One region of the Streptomyces sp. cg40 genome, then DNA from elsewhere that is predicted to be linked to it. Evidence: riboswitches for the same ligand, from Rfam matches in the RefSeq annotation. Region 1 holds a riboswitch; the other holds the start of a gene.

Evidence for each region. A riboswitch is a leader RNA that binds a small molecule or an ion and turns the genes downstream of it on or off. The one in region 1 is predicted to bind S-adenosylmethionine.
Region 2: it holds a riboswitch for S-adenosylmethionine, as region 1 does, so the genes downstream of both, ACQHII_RS01365 (putative leader peptide) here and ACQHII_RS34670 (aminotransferase class V-fold PLP-dependent enzyme) in region 1, are expected to answer to the same signal.

Annotation. Positions count from the first base shown of each region.
Region 1 is NZ_CP190128.1:7,697,435-7,705,085, reverse strand. Features, by position in the region: gene ACQHII_RS34685 (rhomboid family intramembrane serine protease) at 128-862, shown strand; gene ACQHII_RS34680 (Lrp/AsnC family transcriptional regulator) at 859-1,140, shown strand; gene ACQHII_RS34675 (hypothetical protein) at 1,384-1,698, opposite strand; gene ACQHII_RS34670 (aminotransferase class V-fold PLP-dependent enzyme) at 1,709-3,070, opposite strand; SAM riboswitch class IV at 3,237-3,353, opposite strand; gene trpD (anthranilate phosphoribosyltransferase) at 3,434-4,498, opposite strand; gene ACQHII_RS34660 (cytochrome b) at 4,632-6,263, opposite strand; gene ACQHII_RS34655 (cytochrome bc1 complex Rieske iron-sulfur subunit) at 6,260-7,315, opposite strand; gene ACQHII_RS34650 (c-type cytochrome) at 7,312-7,651, opposite strand, start outside.
Region 2 is NZ_CP190128.1:328,275-335,925, reverse strand. Features, by position in the region: gene ACQHII_RS01370 (ABC transporter substrate-binding protein) at 1-756, opposite strand, end outside; gene ACQHII_RS01365 (putative leader peptide) at 1,004-1,174, opposite strand; SAM riboswitch class IV at 1,152-1,266, opposite strand; partial or broken gene ACQHII_RS01360 (signal peptidase II) at 1,503-1,697, shown strand; one part of gene ACQHII_RS01355 (IS5 family transposase) at 1,768-2,113, shown strand; one part of gene ACQHII_RS01355 (IS5 family transposase) at 2,113-2,627, shown strand; gene metX (homoserine O-acetyltransferase MetX) at 2,643-3,788, opposite strand; gene ACQHII_RS01345 (bifunctional o-acetylhomoserine/o-acetylserine sulfhydrylase) at 3,785-5,146, opposite strand; gene ssuE (NADPH-dependent FMN reductase) at 5,444-6,001, opposite strand; gene ACQHII_RS01335 (alpha/beta hydrolase) at 6,058-6,813, opposite strand; gene ACQHII_RS01330 (LLM class flavin-dependent oxidoreductase) at 6,815-7,651, opposite strand, start outside.

The DNA.
Region 1 (7,651 bases):
GTGATCGCCGGTTTCCCCGCCGATCGTGGCTCGTAACCCTACGGCCTGGCGGGTACTCGCCGCTCGGTCGTCCACAGCGGCGAGGCACCCTGTCCCGGTACGTCCCGTTACGCCATGCTCTGTAGCCATGATCAGCAACTGGGCGACAGCGGCCGTCAGAGCCCTCCGGAACACCTCGGCACCGATGACCTACGCCCTGATCGCCCTGTGCTGCCTGATCTTCGTCCTCGGCCCGGCCTCGGGCTTCGTCCCGTCCTACGGCACCGGGGACGCGCTGCTCGTGGCGCAGCGGACGTACTTCCGGCACTGGGGCGTGGTGCCGGCCGACCTGTTCGCCGCCCCCGCCCGGGAGGCGCTGACTCCGGTCACCGCCCTCTTCATCCACGGGAGTTGGGTCCATCTCCTCGGCAACATGCTCTTCCTCTACGTCTTCGGAGCGATGACCGAGGAACGGCTGGGCCGGGTCGAGTTCACGCTGTTCTACGTGGTCTGCGGCTACCTGGCGCTGCTGGGCTACGCGCTGGCCAACGCCGGCTCCGCGCAGTCACTGGTCGGCGCGTCCGGGGCGATCTCGGCGGTCCTCGGGGCGTTCCTGTACCTCTTCCCCCGGGCCCGCGTGACGAGCCTCCTCCCCTTCCTCTTCTTTCTGCCGCTGCGCTTCCCCGCCTGGGTCGTCCTCCCGTTCTGGGCGGCCCTCCAATGGCTGGCGGCGGGGCAGGCGGCGCAGGGACCGGGGGTGGCGTACCTCGCCCACCTGGTCGGCTTCACGCTGGGCTTCGGTTACGCGTGGGTCAGATTCGGCCGTACGACTAGAGTGAGGGCCGCCCCAGCAACGGTCCCCGAGGGAGAGAACCAGCCGTGATCACCGCGATCGTCCTCATCAAGACCAGCGTGGACCGGATTCCGGAGATCGCCGAGTCGATCGCCGCGCTCGAATCCGTGAGCGAGGTCTTCTCCGTCACCGGTACGTACGACCTGATCGCGATGGTGCGGGTCCGCCAGCACGAGGACCTGGCCGAGGTCATCCCCGGCCGGATCAGCAAGATCCCGGGCGTCGAGGGCACGGACACGCACGTGGCGTTCCGGACGTACTCCCAGCACGACCTGGAGGCGGCGTTCGCGATCGGGCTGGACTCGTGAGGTTGAGCGCCTGATGGGATGGGACCCACGGATCGTTTGCGACTGACGGCCGTTCGTGGCTGGTCGCGCAGTTCCCCGCGCCCCTGGGTGGGCTGCCCCTGAGCCCCCTCACCCGTGACCGCGGGGACACAACAGCCGTGTCCCGACCGTCAATTCCGCAGCCCTGAACAACATCTGCCGACTGCGGAAACACAACGGCCACCCTCTGTCAGGCACGTCGACTTCGCGCCGCCAATCACCGGTTCACGTACCGCCGTGCCGAAGCGCTCGACATCTTCGACCGGAGTTCCCCCACCGAGGCGATCCATTGGACGTGGTCGACGACGAACTCTTGTTTGACTCCGCCGACGCGTACCAGGCGATGCCGTGCTGCGCGTTGCGCCGGAAAGTCACGTCCACGGTGGACCGCCAGTGCGTCACGTCCGTCCAACGACGGACCCGCGCACCGCGTACGAACCCCTCCTCGTACAGCTGGACGAGCCTGCCGCCGAGCAGTCGCGGCGTACGCCGTACGACCGCCTCGATCAGCGGCTCGCCCAGTTCCGTCGGAGTTCCCACCCCTGGATCGTCACACGGCCGGCACGCAACGGCCGTCCTGCGTGCGGTAGTTCCACTTCGCGCCGTCGGTCACGAGTTCCCGTACGGCCGTCACGAAGCGGTCGACGTGCTCGTCGGGGGTGCCCGCGCCGAAGCTCACGCGGATGGCGTTGAGGGACTTCTCGCCCGTGGCGGCCTCGGGGGCGCCGCACTCGCCCTGGGTCCCCGGGTCGGTGCCGAGCAGGGTGCGGACCAGCGGGTGGGCGCAGAAGAGGCCGTCGCGGACGCCGATGCCGTACTCGGCGGAGAGGGCGGCGGCGAAGTGCGAGCTGTTCCAGCCCTCGACGACGAAGGAGATGACACCGACGCGCGGGGCGTCGTCGCCGAAGAGGGACAGGACGCGGACCGCCGGAACCTCGGCCAGGCCCGTCCGCACCTTTTCGATCAGGTACTGCTCGCGCGCGACCAGCGTGTCGAAGCCGGCCTCGGTGAGCGCCTTGCAGGCCGAGGCGATGGAGTAGGCGCCGATGACGTTCGGGGAGCCTGCTTCGTGGCGGGCGGCGCTGTCGTGCCACTCGACGTCGACTCCCCCGTCCTCACGCCGAGTCACCTTGCGGCTGGCGCCGCCGCCCGCGAGGTAGGGGTCGGCGGCCCGGAGCCAGTCGGCGCGGCCGGCGAGGACGCCGGAGCCGAAGGGGGCGTAGAGCTTGTGTCCGGAGAAGGCGATCCAGTCGACGTCGAGGTCCTGGACGGAGACCGGGTGGTGCGGGGCGAGTTGGGCGGCGTCGAGGACGATCCGGGCGCCGTGGGCGTGCGCGGCGGCGGCGAGTTCGCGGACCGGCCACAGCTCGCCGGTGACGTTCGAGGCGCCGGTGACACAGACCAGGGCCGGACCGAAGGGGTCCCGGGCCGCGAGGGCCTGCTCCAGGGTCTCGACGGCCCGGGCCGGGGTGCGCGGAGCGTTGAGGTAGGTGACCCGGGCGTCCTTCCAGGGCAGCAGCGAGGCGTGGTGCTCGGTCTCGAAGACGAAGACCTGGCAGTCGGCGGGGAGCGCGGCGGCGAGGAGGTTGAGGGAGTCCGTGGTCGAGCGGGTGAAGATCAGCTGGTCGTCGGGCCGGCAGTCCAGGAACTCCTCGACCGTCTTCCGCGCGCTCTCGAAGAGGTCCGTAGACAGCTGGGAGAGGTAGCCGGCGCCGCGGTGGACGCTGCCGTAGTACGGGGCGTAGGCCGCCACGTCGTCCCAGACGCGCTGGAGGGCGGGGGCGCTGGCCGCGTAGTCGAGCGCCGCGTAGGTGACCTCGCCGCCCGTGACGAGCGGGACGGTGACATCCCGGCCGAGAACGGGCAGCGGGGCACAAATGGTCGCAGCGACGGCAACGGTGGAGACAGACATGGCGAACTCCTGTGAGAGGCAAGGCGGTTCCGCCGTGCGAGCGAGCAGGGCTCAAGCACGGAGGAGACTGAAAGGGGGTATGCGGAGGCGGGGCTCGACGCCCTATCGCATTCGCTTGCTCACAGAGGGCTCCCTCGATGACCAGGACCCCTGGTGTCTTTCGAGGGGCCCGCGCTTGCCGCAGACCTCGCTGCCTGCGGCCTGGTCTTCACCCGGGGCACCCCGCCACGGACGGAGGGTTGCCGGACAGTCGGCCGGGGCCTCATGACTGTCACTCATGACCTGGTCCAAAAACCTACGTGAAGTGATCGCCGCCCCGCAACCCGTGTCCGGATCGCGGGACGACGACCGCCGCAGAAACGGCTACGCGTTGGTGGCAGCCGCCCAGCGCTCCAGGGTCCGCTTGGCGGCGCCCGAGTCGATCGACTCCGCCGCCTTCTCCATCCCGGCCCGGATCCGGTCCGCCAACGGCCCGTCCCCCCGCTCCAGCGCCACCAGGGCGGCCGCCGAGTTCAGGAGTACGGCGTCCCGCACCGGGCCCTGCTCGCCGTCCAGGAGACGGCGGGCGACACCCGCGTTGTAGTCGGGGTCGGCGCCGCGCAGGGCCTCCACGGGGACGAGTTCGAGGCCGACGTCGCGGGGGTCGAAGGACTCCTCGGTGACTTTGCCGTCGCGGACGATCCACACCCGTGAGGTCGCCGTGGTCGTCAGCTCGTCGAGGCCGTCGTCGCCGCGGAACACCAGCGCGGAGGAGCCGCGTTCGGCGAGCACGCCCGCGATGAGCCCGGCCATACGGGTGTCGAAGCAGCCGACCGCCGACGAGGTGACCTTCGCCGGGTTGGTGAGCGGGCCGAGCAGGTTGAACGCGGTCGGAATCCCCAGCGCGCCCCGGACCGCGCCGACGAACCGCATCGACGGGTGGAACTTGGCCGCGAAGCAGAAGGTGATCCCGGCCTCCGCCGCCACCCGCGCCACCTGCTCGGTCGGCAGGTTCAGATTGATGCCGAGCTTCTCCAGCACGTCGGAGGAGCCGCTCGCCGAGGACGCGGCCCGGTTGCCGTGCTTGACGACCTTCGCACCCGTACCGGCGATCACGATCGCGGACATCGTCGAGATGTTGACCGTCTTGGCCCGGTCGCCGCCCGTACCGACGATGTCGACGGCGGGACCCGGGATGTCCAGCGGCTTCGCGTGGGCGTACATCGTCTCCACGAGCCCGGTGATCTCCTCGACCGTCTCGCCCTTGGCCCGCAGCGCCACCAGGAAGCCCGCGATCTGCGCGTCCGCGGCCTCACCGCTCATGATGCGGTCCATCGACCACGCCGTGTCGGCAGTGCTCAGGTCCTGTCCGGCCAGCAGCGCGCTCAGTACGTCGGGCCAGGAACGGGCCGCCGCGGTGTCGCCTCCAGCGGGGGTCACAGCGCTCATACGGCCGCTCCTGAGTGTCGTAGAACTTGGTTTAAATAGGCGTCCCCACCCTATCCAGCTCACGGCACGGCGAAGGGCCCCGTCCGGTGTTCGGACGGGGCCCTTCGACTGTGGCGTGGCGACGCCTCAGCGATCAGTGGTGGCCGTGGCCGCTCGTGATCTCCTTGTACTCCTCGACGGTGGGCTTGGCGATCTGGGACTCCTCGCCGTAGTACGCCTCGCTCAGCTTGGCGCGCAGCTTCTCGGTGCCCTTGACCTTGCGCTCGACACCGTTCTCGTCGACCGTCGCGCCGATCGCGGCCGGCACGTACTGCTCGTGCGCGGTGAGCGTGTGCAGCGCGTCCTGGCTGAGCGGCTCGTGGATCTCGACGAACTCACCGTGCGGCAGGCGCTTGATGATGCCGGACTCGCGGCCGTGCAGCACCTTGTCCTTGTCGCGGCGCTGGAGGCCGAGGCAGACCCGCTTGGTGGCGAGGAAGACCAGCACCGGCACGACGAAGAAGCCGACGCGCACGAACCAGGTGATCGAGTTGATCGACAGGTGGAAGTGCGTGGCCCAGATGTCGTTGCCGCCACCGACGAGCAGGACGAAGTACCACGAGATCCACGCGGCACCGAAGGCCGTACGGGTCGGGACGTTGCGCGGGCGGTCCAGGATGTGGTGCTCGCTCTTGTCGCCGGTGACCCAGGACTCGATGAACGGGTAGACCGCGATCGCGACCAGGACCAGCGGGAAGATCACCAGCGGGATGAACACGCCCAGGACGAGCGTGTGACCCCAGAAGTTGATCTCCCAGCCCGGCATGACACGGATCAGGCCCTCGGAGAAGCCCATGTACCAGTCGGGCTGGGCGCCTGTGGAGACCATGTCCGGACGGTAGGGGCCCATGGCCCAGATCGGGTTGATCGAGGCGATCGCCGCGACGGCCGCGATGACACCGAAGACCAGGAAGAAGAAGCCTCCGGCCTTGGCCATGTAGACCGGCAGCAGCGGCATGCCGACGACGTTGTTGTTCGTCTTTCCGGGACCCGCGAACTGCGTGTGCTTGTGGTAGAAGACCAGGATCAGGTGGCCGACCACCAGCCCGAGCATGATGCCCGGCAGCAGCAGGATGTGGATCGAGTAGAACCGCGCGACGAAGTCGCCGCCCGGGAACTCTCCGCCGAAGAGGAAGAACGACAGGTACGTGCCGACGATCGGCACGGACAGGACCGCGCCCTCCATGAAGCGGACACCGGTGCCGGAGAGCAGGTCGTCCGGGAGCGAGTAACCGGTGAAGCCGGTGAACATGCCCAGGACGAACAGCAGGAAGCCGAACAGCCAGTTGACCTCACGCGGCTTGCGGAACGCACCCGTGAAGAACACGCGCATCATGTGCACGAACATGGCGGCGAGGAAGATCAGCGCCGCCCAGTGGTGGATCTGACGGATCAGCAGACCGCCGCGCACATCGAAGGAGATGTGCATCGTCGAGTTGAACGCCTCCGACATCAGCTGCCCCTGGAGCGGGACATAGCTGCCGTGGTACGTCACCTCGTTCATCGACGGGTGGAAGAACAGCGTCAGATACACACCCGTGAGGATGATGATGATGAAGCTGTAGAGGCAGACCTCGCCCAGCATGAACGACCAGTGGTCGGGGAAGATCTTGCGCATGTTGGACTTGGCCAGGGAGTAGATCCCCAGGCGTCCGTCCGCCCAGTCGGCGACTCGCTCGCCGGCCGGTGCTTTGTCGCGCCGCTCGTTGTTCTCGTTGGTGCTCATCCGCGCTCCCAGAATGCAGGACCGACGGGCTCCTCGAAGTCGCCGAGCGCTTCGAGGTAACCCTCGTCGCTCACGCCGATGCGCAGCTGCGGCAGGGCGTGACCGGCCGGGCCGAAGATCACTCGGGCACCGTCGGAGAGGTCGAAGGTGGACTGGTGGCACGGGCACAGCACGTGGTGCGTCTGCTGCTCGTACAGGGAGATCGGGCAGCCCACGTGGGTGCAGATCTTCGAGAAGGCGACGATGCCCTCGTGCGCCCACTCCAGTTCGCGCTTGTCCTTGATGTTCTCCGGCTGGAGCCGGACGATCATCAGCGCCGACTTGGCGATCTCGGTCTGGAACTCCTCGTCGGTCTCCTCCAGGCCCTCGGGCTTGGCGAAGGTGAGCGAGCCGACGGCCACGTCCGAGGGACGCAGCGGCAGGTTCGTGTTCATGTTGACGAGCAGCTTGCCCTTGGACCACAGCGTGTGGCGGAGCTTCGTCCCCGGCAGCGGGCCCAGGTCGCGCAGCAGCATGACGCCGGAGAGCGGGAACAGGGCCAGCGCGCCGAACATCGTGTTGCGGATCAGCTTGCGACGGCCGAGCGCCGACTCCTTGGCACCCTGCTTGAAGTCGGCCAGAACCTTGGCCTTGACCTCGGGGGGCGCCTCGATCGCGTGCCGCTCGTCGGCGATCTCCACGTCGGACATCAGGGTGCGGGCCCAGTGGACCGCGCCCGCGCCGATGGTGAAGAGCGCCGTACCGAGGGTCAGACCGAGCGCGAAGTTGAGCGCGTTGATGTGACCGATCGGGAAGACGAAGATCGCCTTGTTGTGCGGGATGCCCACGTACGAGGCGATGAAGCCGACGGTGGCGAGCATCGAGACCGTGAACAGGAAGGCGACGACGCGCTCGGACCGCTTGGCGGCCCGCTCGTCGATGTCCTGCACCCGGTGCTCGTGCGGCGGAAGTCCCGGGTCGGCGAACGGGTTCTGCTCGTCCGCGACCGACACCGCGCCGTGCGCGTCCTGCTCAGCGGGCAGGTTCTCTTCTGGAATGTCTTGGCTACTCATGACTTCTTGGCCTTTGCGGTCCGAGCGGCGACCCAGACGGCTACCGCGATCAGCGCGCCCAGACCGAAGATCCAGGCGAAGAGACCCTCACTGACCGGACCGAGACCGCCCAGCTCAAGACCGCCGGGGCTCTCGGTGTTGTCGCCGTTGACCGCGTTGAGGTACGCGATGATGTCCTTCTTGTTCTTCGACGACAGCGTGGTGTCGGGGAAGGAAGGCATGTTCTGCGGGCCGGTCTGCATGGCCTCGTAGATGTGCTTCGGGGCAACGCCTTCGAGGCTCGGCGCGAACTTGCCGTGCGTCAGCGCGCCGCCCTTGCCGGTGAAGTTGTGGCAC
Region 2 (7,651 bases), 7.4 Mb from region 1:
GGGTACGACCTTGAAGACCACCTTGTCGAGATAGGCCTCCCCGCTCTTGTGCCACAGCGAGGAACCCCAGGTGTACCCGGTGCGCTTGGCGAGCGTGATCGACTGGTTCTGCACATACTGCTTGAGCACGAAGGGCCCGGAGCCGACCACTCCCTGGCTGCACTTCTCCTGCGGGCTCTTCCTCGCGCTCGCCGACGACTCGATGCCCAGCGAGTGGGTCGAAGTGGCTTGCAGGAACTGGGCGTTGGGCTGCTGGAAGGTCACCCTGACGGTGAGCGGGTCGACCACGGTGGTGCTCTTGACGCCGCTCAGATAGCCCTCGGCGAGAGTGCCCAGCGCGCCGAGCTTCGGCACCGCGTCGAAGTTGTCCTTGACGACCTGCGCCGTCAGCTTGGAACCGTCGCTGAAGGTGACACCCGATCTGAGATGGAAGGTGAACGTCGTCGCGTCGGAGCTGATGTCCCAGGTCTTCGCCAGCCATGGCACGATCTTGCCGGTCGCGGGGTCCTGGTCGGTGAGGGAGTCCACGATCTGCCGTACCGAGTAGATGGTGTCGTTGCTGGCCACCTGCTGCGGGTCCACGCAACCGGCGTCGGAGCCCACCGCGAAGGTCAGGGTGCCACCGGACCTGGCCCGTCCGCCGCCGGCGTCGGAGCCACCGCCCCCCGATCCGCAGGCGGTCAGCAGGAAACTGGTGGTCAGAAGCGCGGCCGTAGCCGCTCGTCGAGTGGTTCGGGAGACCGGATGTGCTGTCACGGAGAGGTGCTCCTACTCGTATCACCGCGTGCACACGGACCTGCGCGGACCGTGGCTGGACGCGGACGGTGCCGACCCCGGCGGGGGCGGGACTCCTGAAGCGTGGAAAACGCGTCGACCGGCGCGGGACACACCCGTGCATACGTCGACCCGTGGGAGAAGGGGGGAAGCGGCCCGTGCGAGACGGGCGACCGGAGATGTCAGCTTCGAAGGGCGGACAGACGTCGGCCCGGAAGGCCGGACAAGGTCAGCTCTGACACAGACAGCTGGTGAAGCGCTGCAGGTCGATGTGGCGCCGGCGCGAGAGCCGGGAGAAGACGACGGCGTCGTGACAGGAGGCACTCGGGTCGTAGCTGTTGGGCACGCCGTCCTCCATGTCCGGGACCCCGGTCACGGGATCGCGCTTTCGCAGAGCCATCAGCTTCCCTGCCGGGCGTTCGCCCTGGGCGCCCCACTGCGTCGGGGGGCTGCCGGTCGTTCGGCCAGGATCGGACGCTGACACTCAATGCCACTGTTGATCGTATGGAGCGGTGTCGCCGTGCGTCAATGCCGGGGTGGAGACGGCTAGGCTGCTGCCCGGCCCGGAATCGCCCGGCTGCGGATCGCGCTCCGCCCGGCCGACCGGACTCCGTGGCTGTTTTCCGGGTGTGATCTCCGCCCGCCTGCCCTCCCTCGGCCGCGAGGCGTTCATCGCCCGGCTCGGCGGCGCCGCGTGAGACAGCGGGAACCGAAGCCGGCGCCCGGGCTCACGCAAGCTCCACAGCCTCCCGTGGGCTCTCGCCCCGGGTCTGCTGCTCGGAGGTGCGCTCGGCAAGCTGACGGACCGGATCTTCCGGGCGCCCGGTGGAGCCCTCATGATCCTGCTCTCCTCCCTGGGCTTCTCCCCGGACGGATCCGGCCTGCGGGACCGCCGGAAGGGCGGGATCGTCGTCCCGGGCTGACGGTCGTCGCCGCCGAACCCGATCGTGCCGGCGGCGCCGCGCCGCTAGGGCGTTTCCTTCGGATCATCTGATCGTTGGTCTGGGTGTGTCGTTGACTGACGCCCAGTGGGCCCGGATCGAGCCGCTGTTACCCGATCGGGCACCGAGGCGGGGTGGGCGGTGGCGGGATCATCGGCAGGTGATCGACGCGATCGCCTTCAAGTACCGCACCGGCTGCCCGTGGATGGACCTGCCCGAGGAGTTCGGCTCCTGGAAGGGCGTCCACAACCGGCTACGGAAGTGGGCGGCCGACGGCACCTGGGAGAAGGTCTTCGCCGCGCTGCTGGCCCAGGCCGACTCCGAAGGCGACCTCGACTGGGTCGTCGCCGTCGATTCCACCATCGTCCGCGCCCACCAGCACGCCGCCGGGGCCCGTCAAAAGGGGCCCCGGCCGGCGAGCCGCACGACCATGCCCTCGGTCGCTCCCGCGGCGGACTGACCACCAAGATCCATCTGGTTGCCGACGGACGTTGCCGCCCCCTGGCCTTCTGCCTCACACCGGGACAGGCGGGTGATGCACCCGCATTCACTGAGGTCATGGCCCGCTTGAGGGTGGCCCGGCCGGTCGGACGGCCCCGGACCACCCCGGAGACAGTCCTGGCGGACAAGGCGTATTCCTCCCGGGCCATCCGCACCCACCTGCGCCGCCGCGGCATCCGGGCCGTCATCCCGCAGCCTGCCGACCAGATCGCCAAGCGCAGGCGGCGGGGCCGGTCCGGCGGCAGGCCACCCGCCTTCGACAAGACCGCCTACCGGCAGCGCAACACTGTCGAGCGGTGCATCAACAAGCTCAAGCAGTGGCGCGGCCTTGCCACTCGATACGACAAGACCGCCACCGTCTACCTTGCCGCACTGCACATCGCGGGCATCTTCATCTGGTCCGCACGCTGATCCACAAGAAACGCCCTAGCCGACGAGTTCGCGTACCAGCGCGGCTACTTGCTCCGTCTCGATCAGGAATCCGTCGTGGCCGTAGGGAGAATCGATCACGCGGAGACGGTCCGCGCCGGGGATGCCGTTCGCCAACTCCGCCTGCTGGGACGGTGGGTAGAGCCGGTCGGAGTCGACTCCGGCGACAAGTGTGCGCGCGGTCACCCGGCGCAGGGCCGCTCGCGTGTCACCGCGGTCGCGGCCGATGTCGTGACTGTTCATCGTCTCCGCCAGCGTGACATAGCTGCCCGCGTCGAATCGCCGCACCAACTTGGCCGCGTGATGGTCGAGATACGACTCGACCTGGTACCGGCCGCCGTTCCACGGATCCTCCGCGTCCTGGGGCGCACGGCCGAAGCGGACCGCCAGCTCCTGCTCGCTGCGGTAGGTGACATGGGCCAGACGGCGGGCCAGGCCGAGCCCGACGTGCGGACCCGGGTCGGTGTCGTGGTAGTCACCGCCCTGCCAGTGCGGGTCCGAACGGATCGCGTGGAGCTGGATGTCGGTCCACGCGATCTGCTCCGCGCTCGCCGAGGCGGTGGTGGCCAGCAGCAGGAGTGCGTCCGTACGCTCCGGATACGTGACGGCCCACTCCAGCGCCCGCATCCCGCCCATGGATCCGCCGAGCACCAACGCCCAACGCTGGATGCCCAGTTCGTCCGCCAGGCCCGCCTCCACGGCCACCTGGTCGCGCTGCGTCAGGAACGGGAAGCTCCCGCCCCACCGTCGCCCGTCCGGGCGGAGCGACGACGGGCCCGTGCTGCCCTGGCAGCCGCCGAGCACGTTCGGCGCGACGACGAACCAGCGGTCCGTGTCCAGGGCCCGTCCCGGTCCGATCAGCGCGTCCCACCAGCCGGGGGTGGGGTGACCGGGCCCGGCGGGGCCGGCGACATGGCTGTCGCCGGTGAGTGCGTGGAGTACGAGTACGGCGTTCGAGCGATCCGGTGCGAGGTGCCCCCAGGTCTCGAACGCCAGCCGCACACCGGGCAGTTCACCGCCCGCCTCCAGCGCGAGAGGTTTCTCCCGGGTGTGCCACTGACGGCGCCCGGGCGGGTCCCCCTCCCGCCAGGCCCCGGAGGCCGGCGGAAGGGGGACCGCGGACGGAGTCGGTACGGTGTTCAGGACGCGCCCTTGGCCGCGCGGAACCCGGCCTCCAGGTCGGCCTTCAGATCGGCGAGGTTCTCGATGCCGACGGACAGGCGCACCAGACCCGGCGAGGTGCCGGTCGCCGCCAACTGGGCCTCGTCCAGCTGACTGTGGGTCGTCGACGCGGGGTGGATGATGAGACTGCGTACGTCCCCGATGTTGGCGAGATGACTGAACAGCTCGACCGCGTCCACGAACCGCTTCCCGGCCTCGACCCCGTCCCGCAGTTCGAAGGCGAGCACCGCCCCGGCGCCGCGCGGAAGGTAGCGCTGCCCCGCCTGGTACCACCTGTTGGACTCAAGTCCCGGGTAGTGGACGGCCGCCACCTCGTCACGCTGCTCCAGCCACTCCGCGAGGGCCTGGGCGTTGGACGAGTGGCGCTCGATGCGCAGGCTCAGCGTCTCCACGCCCTGGAGGAGCAGGAACGAGGAGTGCGGCGAGATCGCCGGGCCGAGGTCGCGCAGCAGCTGCACGCGCAGCTTGATGGCGAAGGCGCCCGGACCGAGCGCCGGCCAGTACCGCAGGCCGTGGTAGCTGGGGTCCGGCTCACTGAAGTCGGGGAACCGCCCGGCGTGCGCGCCGAAGTCGAAGGTGCCGCCGTCGACCACGACACCGCCGATGGTGGTGCCGTGCCCGCCGAGGAACTTCGTCGCCGAGTGGACGACGATGTCGGCGCCGTGCTCGATCGGCCGCAGCAGATACGGGGTCGGCACGGTGTTGTCCACGATCAGCGGGACGCCCGCCTCGTGCGCGACGTCCGCCACCCCTCGCACATCGAGGACGTTGCCGCGCGGGTTGCCGAGCGTCTCGGCGAACAGGGCCTTCGTGTTCGGCCGGATCGCCGCGCGCCAGGCGTCCAGGTCGTCCGGGTCGTCGACGAAGGACACCTCGATGCCGAACTTGGGCAGCGTGTGGCGGAACAGGTTGTACGTCCCGCCGTACAGGGACGTGCTGGACACCAGGTGGTCGCCCGCGGACGCCAGCGTCAGGATCGCCAGGGTCTCCGCGGCCTGCCCGGAGGCCAGGGCCACCGCGGCGACACCGCCCTCCAGCGCGGCCACGCGCTGCTCGAAGACGTCCTGGGTGGGGTTGTGGATGCGGGTGTAGATGTTGCCCGGCTCCGCGAGCGCGAAGAGGTCGGCCGCGTGCTGGGTGTCGCGGAAGACGAACGAGCTGGTCTGGTAGATCGGCGTCGCCCGCGCCCCGGTCGTCGGGTCCGGTACGGCGCCGGCGTGGATCTGCTTGGTCTCGAACGACCAGGCCGAGGTGTCCGGACCTGCGGGCTCGTCCTCGGGCGTGTGACCCCCGGTGACGGAATCGATGGGCTGGCTCATGGTTCTCCCTTGTGCGGGCGTGCGGGTGCGTGGGGCGAGACGACCGCGGGGCCGCTGTCCTGAAAGAAGGCACGGCGAACACCGGCGCGGCGCGCTCGTGAAGAGGGGAATCGGATGCCGGAGCGGAGCGTCAGCTCAGGGCGGGACACCCCGTGCTGGTGACACGCACGTAGTCGACGTGGCGGCGGGTCACGAGCACGGTCATGCAGTGAGAGAACCACAGCCGGTGCCGGAGAACCAGCGTGACGTGGGCAGTTGAAACACGACTGCCACAACCACGCCTGCCCCCGGCACCGTTCACCCCGCGGACGCGAGCACCGCCGTACGGCCACCCAGCGCGCTGGAGAAGAGATCCGTGACCTGCTCCAGCGCCGAGGCGGTGGCGGGCGCCACGGTCAGGGTGCCGTCCTCGCCGACCGTGATGTCCTTGTCGAGCGTGAACCAGCCCGGCACGATGTGCGAGGGCCCCATGGAACTCAGCACCGGACGCAACGCGTAGTCGATCGCCAGCACATGGGCCGTACTGCCACCGGTGGCCAGCGGCAGCACCGTCTTGCCGGCCAGCGCGTACTGCGGGAGCAGGTCGAGCAGCGACTTCAACAGGCCCGAGTAGGCGGCCTTGTAGACCGGCGTGCCGATCACCACTCCGTCCGCCTGCTCGAACAGGGCTGTCGCGGCGACGATCGCCGGATGGCCGAAGTCGGCGCCCAGCAGCGCCTGCGCGGGCAGGGTGCGCACCTCCAGCGAAGTCACGTCATGACCCTGGCGGCGGAGCCGGTCGTCCAGGTGGCGCAGGAGCCGGGTGGTGCGGGAGGTGGGAGAGGGGCTGCCGGAGACGGACAGGATCGAGGCCATGACGGGACCTTCCGAGGTCGGGGTTCAGGCGGTGTACCGGGTGGACGGGCGGACGCTCACCAGGCGCTCGACCGCACCGTGACCAGCGGCCGGAGTTCGTTGCGCAGGGTCTCCAGGAAGGTGACCACCTCGGCGGCCACCGAACGGTGCTGGAGGTCGTTGAGGACGTCGTGGTGAGCGCCGTGCACGACCGAAAACCTGGCCCGGGCAAGGGACTTGGCGGTGTGCGCGAGCGCCTCGTGGTCCGCGAGGGTATCGGCGTCGCCGACCAGAAGCAGCGCCGGTACGGCGGCCTCGCTGTCGTAGGCGGCGGCGAGCACCGCCTCCGGGATCGCTTCGTCGAGCGAGCCGCGCCGCACCTCGGGGTCCTGGGTGAGGGTGCCCCGGTGGGCGGGGCAGGAGGTGCGGACGTCGAGCTCCTCGTCCCAGGTGCCGGCGGTGGCGGTGGTGCCGGGGGCTCGGCCGGGGAGGCCCGCGAGAACCACCGCGTCGGGTCGAATGCCGGATTCCCGGCCGAGCAGCGCGGCTACGGCGGCGGCGCCCGCGTCGGCTCCAACGAGGACGAGGGGTCGTACGACATCCTCCTCCGCGGTCGTGTCCTCGGCGGCCTCGGAGAGGCGGGCGGCGAGGCCGGTCAGGTCCTCGGTGTCCAGGTCGGGGGCGTCGACCACGCGGACCCGGTAGGCGTCGGCGGCGAGCCGCCTGCCGAAGCGGGTGTAGGTGGCCCGGGTCTCGCCACGGCCGGGGACGATCAGGATCGTGCCCCGGACGAGGAGGCCCTCGGGGCCGAAGTAGTCGCTGTACTGGGTCACTTCACACTCCTGCGGATGCGGGTTCGGCCGCCGGCGCGGGCTTCCAGCCCAACGCGGGTGCCACTTCGGTCGCGATCAGTTCGAGGGCGCGGACGGCCGCGTCGTGGTCGGGGACGGCGGGGTTGAACTGGGTGATCAGGTCCGTCGCGACGGGCAGCACCTGCTCCTGCCCGAGCGCCTCGACGATCTCCTCCGGGTGGCCGTAGAAGGAGTGGAAGCGGCGCAACGCCTCTTCCTGGTCAAGGCCCTTGGGGAACGCGCCGTGCTCCGCCATGCGCAGCGCGGCCCGGTGGACGTCGTCGCCGATCGCCGCGAGCGCGGTGCGCCGGTCCTTGGCCGGGAAGACGAAGCGCGAGAGGCCGATGCGTGGGCGGTGCGGCCGGTCCCAGGCGGCCAAGTAGGTTTCCGCCCAAGGGCGTTGCACCTCGTCCGTGGGAGCGTCGAAGCCGTAGGCGGCCCGGTTGAGGAGGAGGTTCGAGCCGTTCCGTGCCGCGTACTCGGCACCCTGCGCGCTGAACACCCCTTGCCAGACACGGTCGTTGAAGTCGCCGGGTCGGGGTTGGATGCGGAAGCCGGCCGTGCCCACCTCGCGACCGTCGAGAGCCCGGCGCACGATGTCGAGGTTCTCGCTGGTCAGTTCGCGTCTGCGGGCCGTGTCCTTGCCGAACGCCGCGTACTCCACCTCGCTCGATCCACTGCCCGCGCCGAACTCCACGCGGCCTCCGCTGAGCGTGTCTACGGTGGCGATGTCCTCGGCGAGCCGGACCGAGTCCTCCAGGGGCAGGACGGTGACGGCCGTGCCGAGCCGGATGCGGGTCGTACGGCCCGCCGCGTGGGC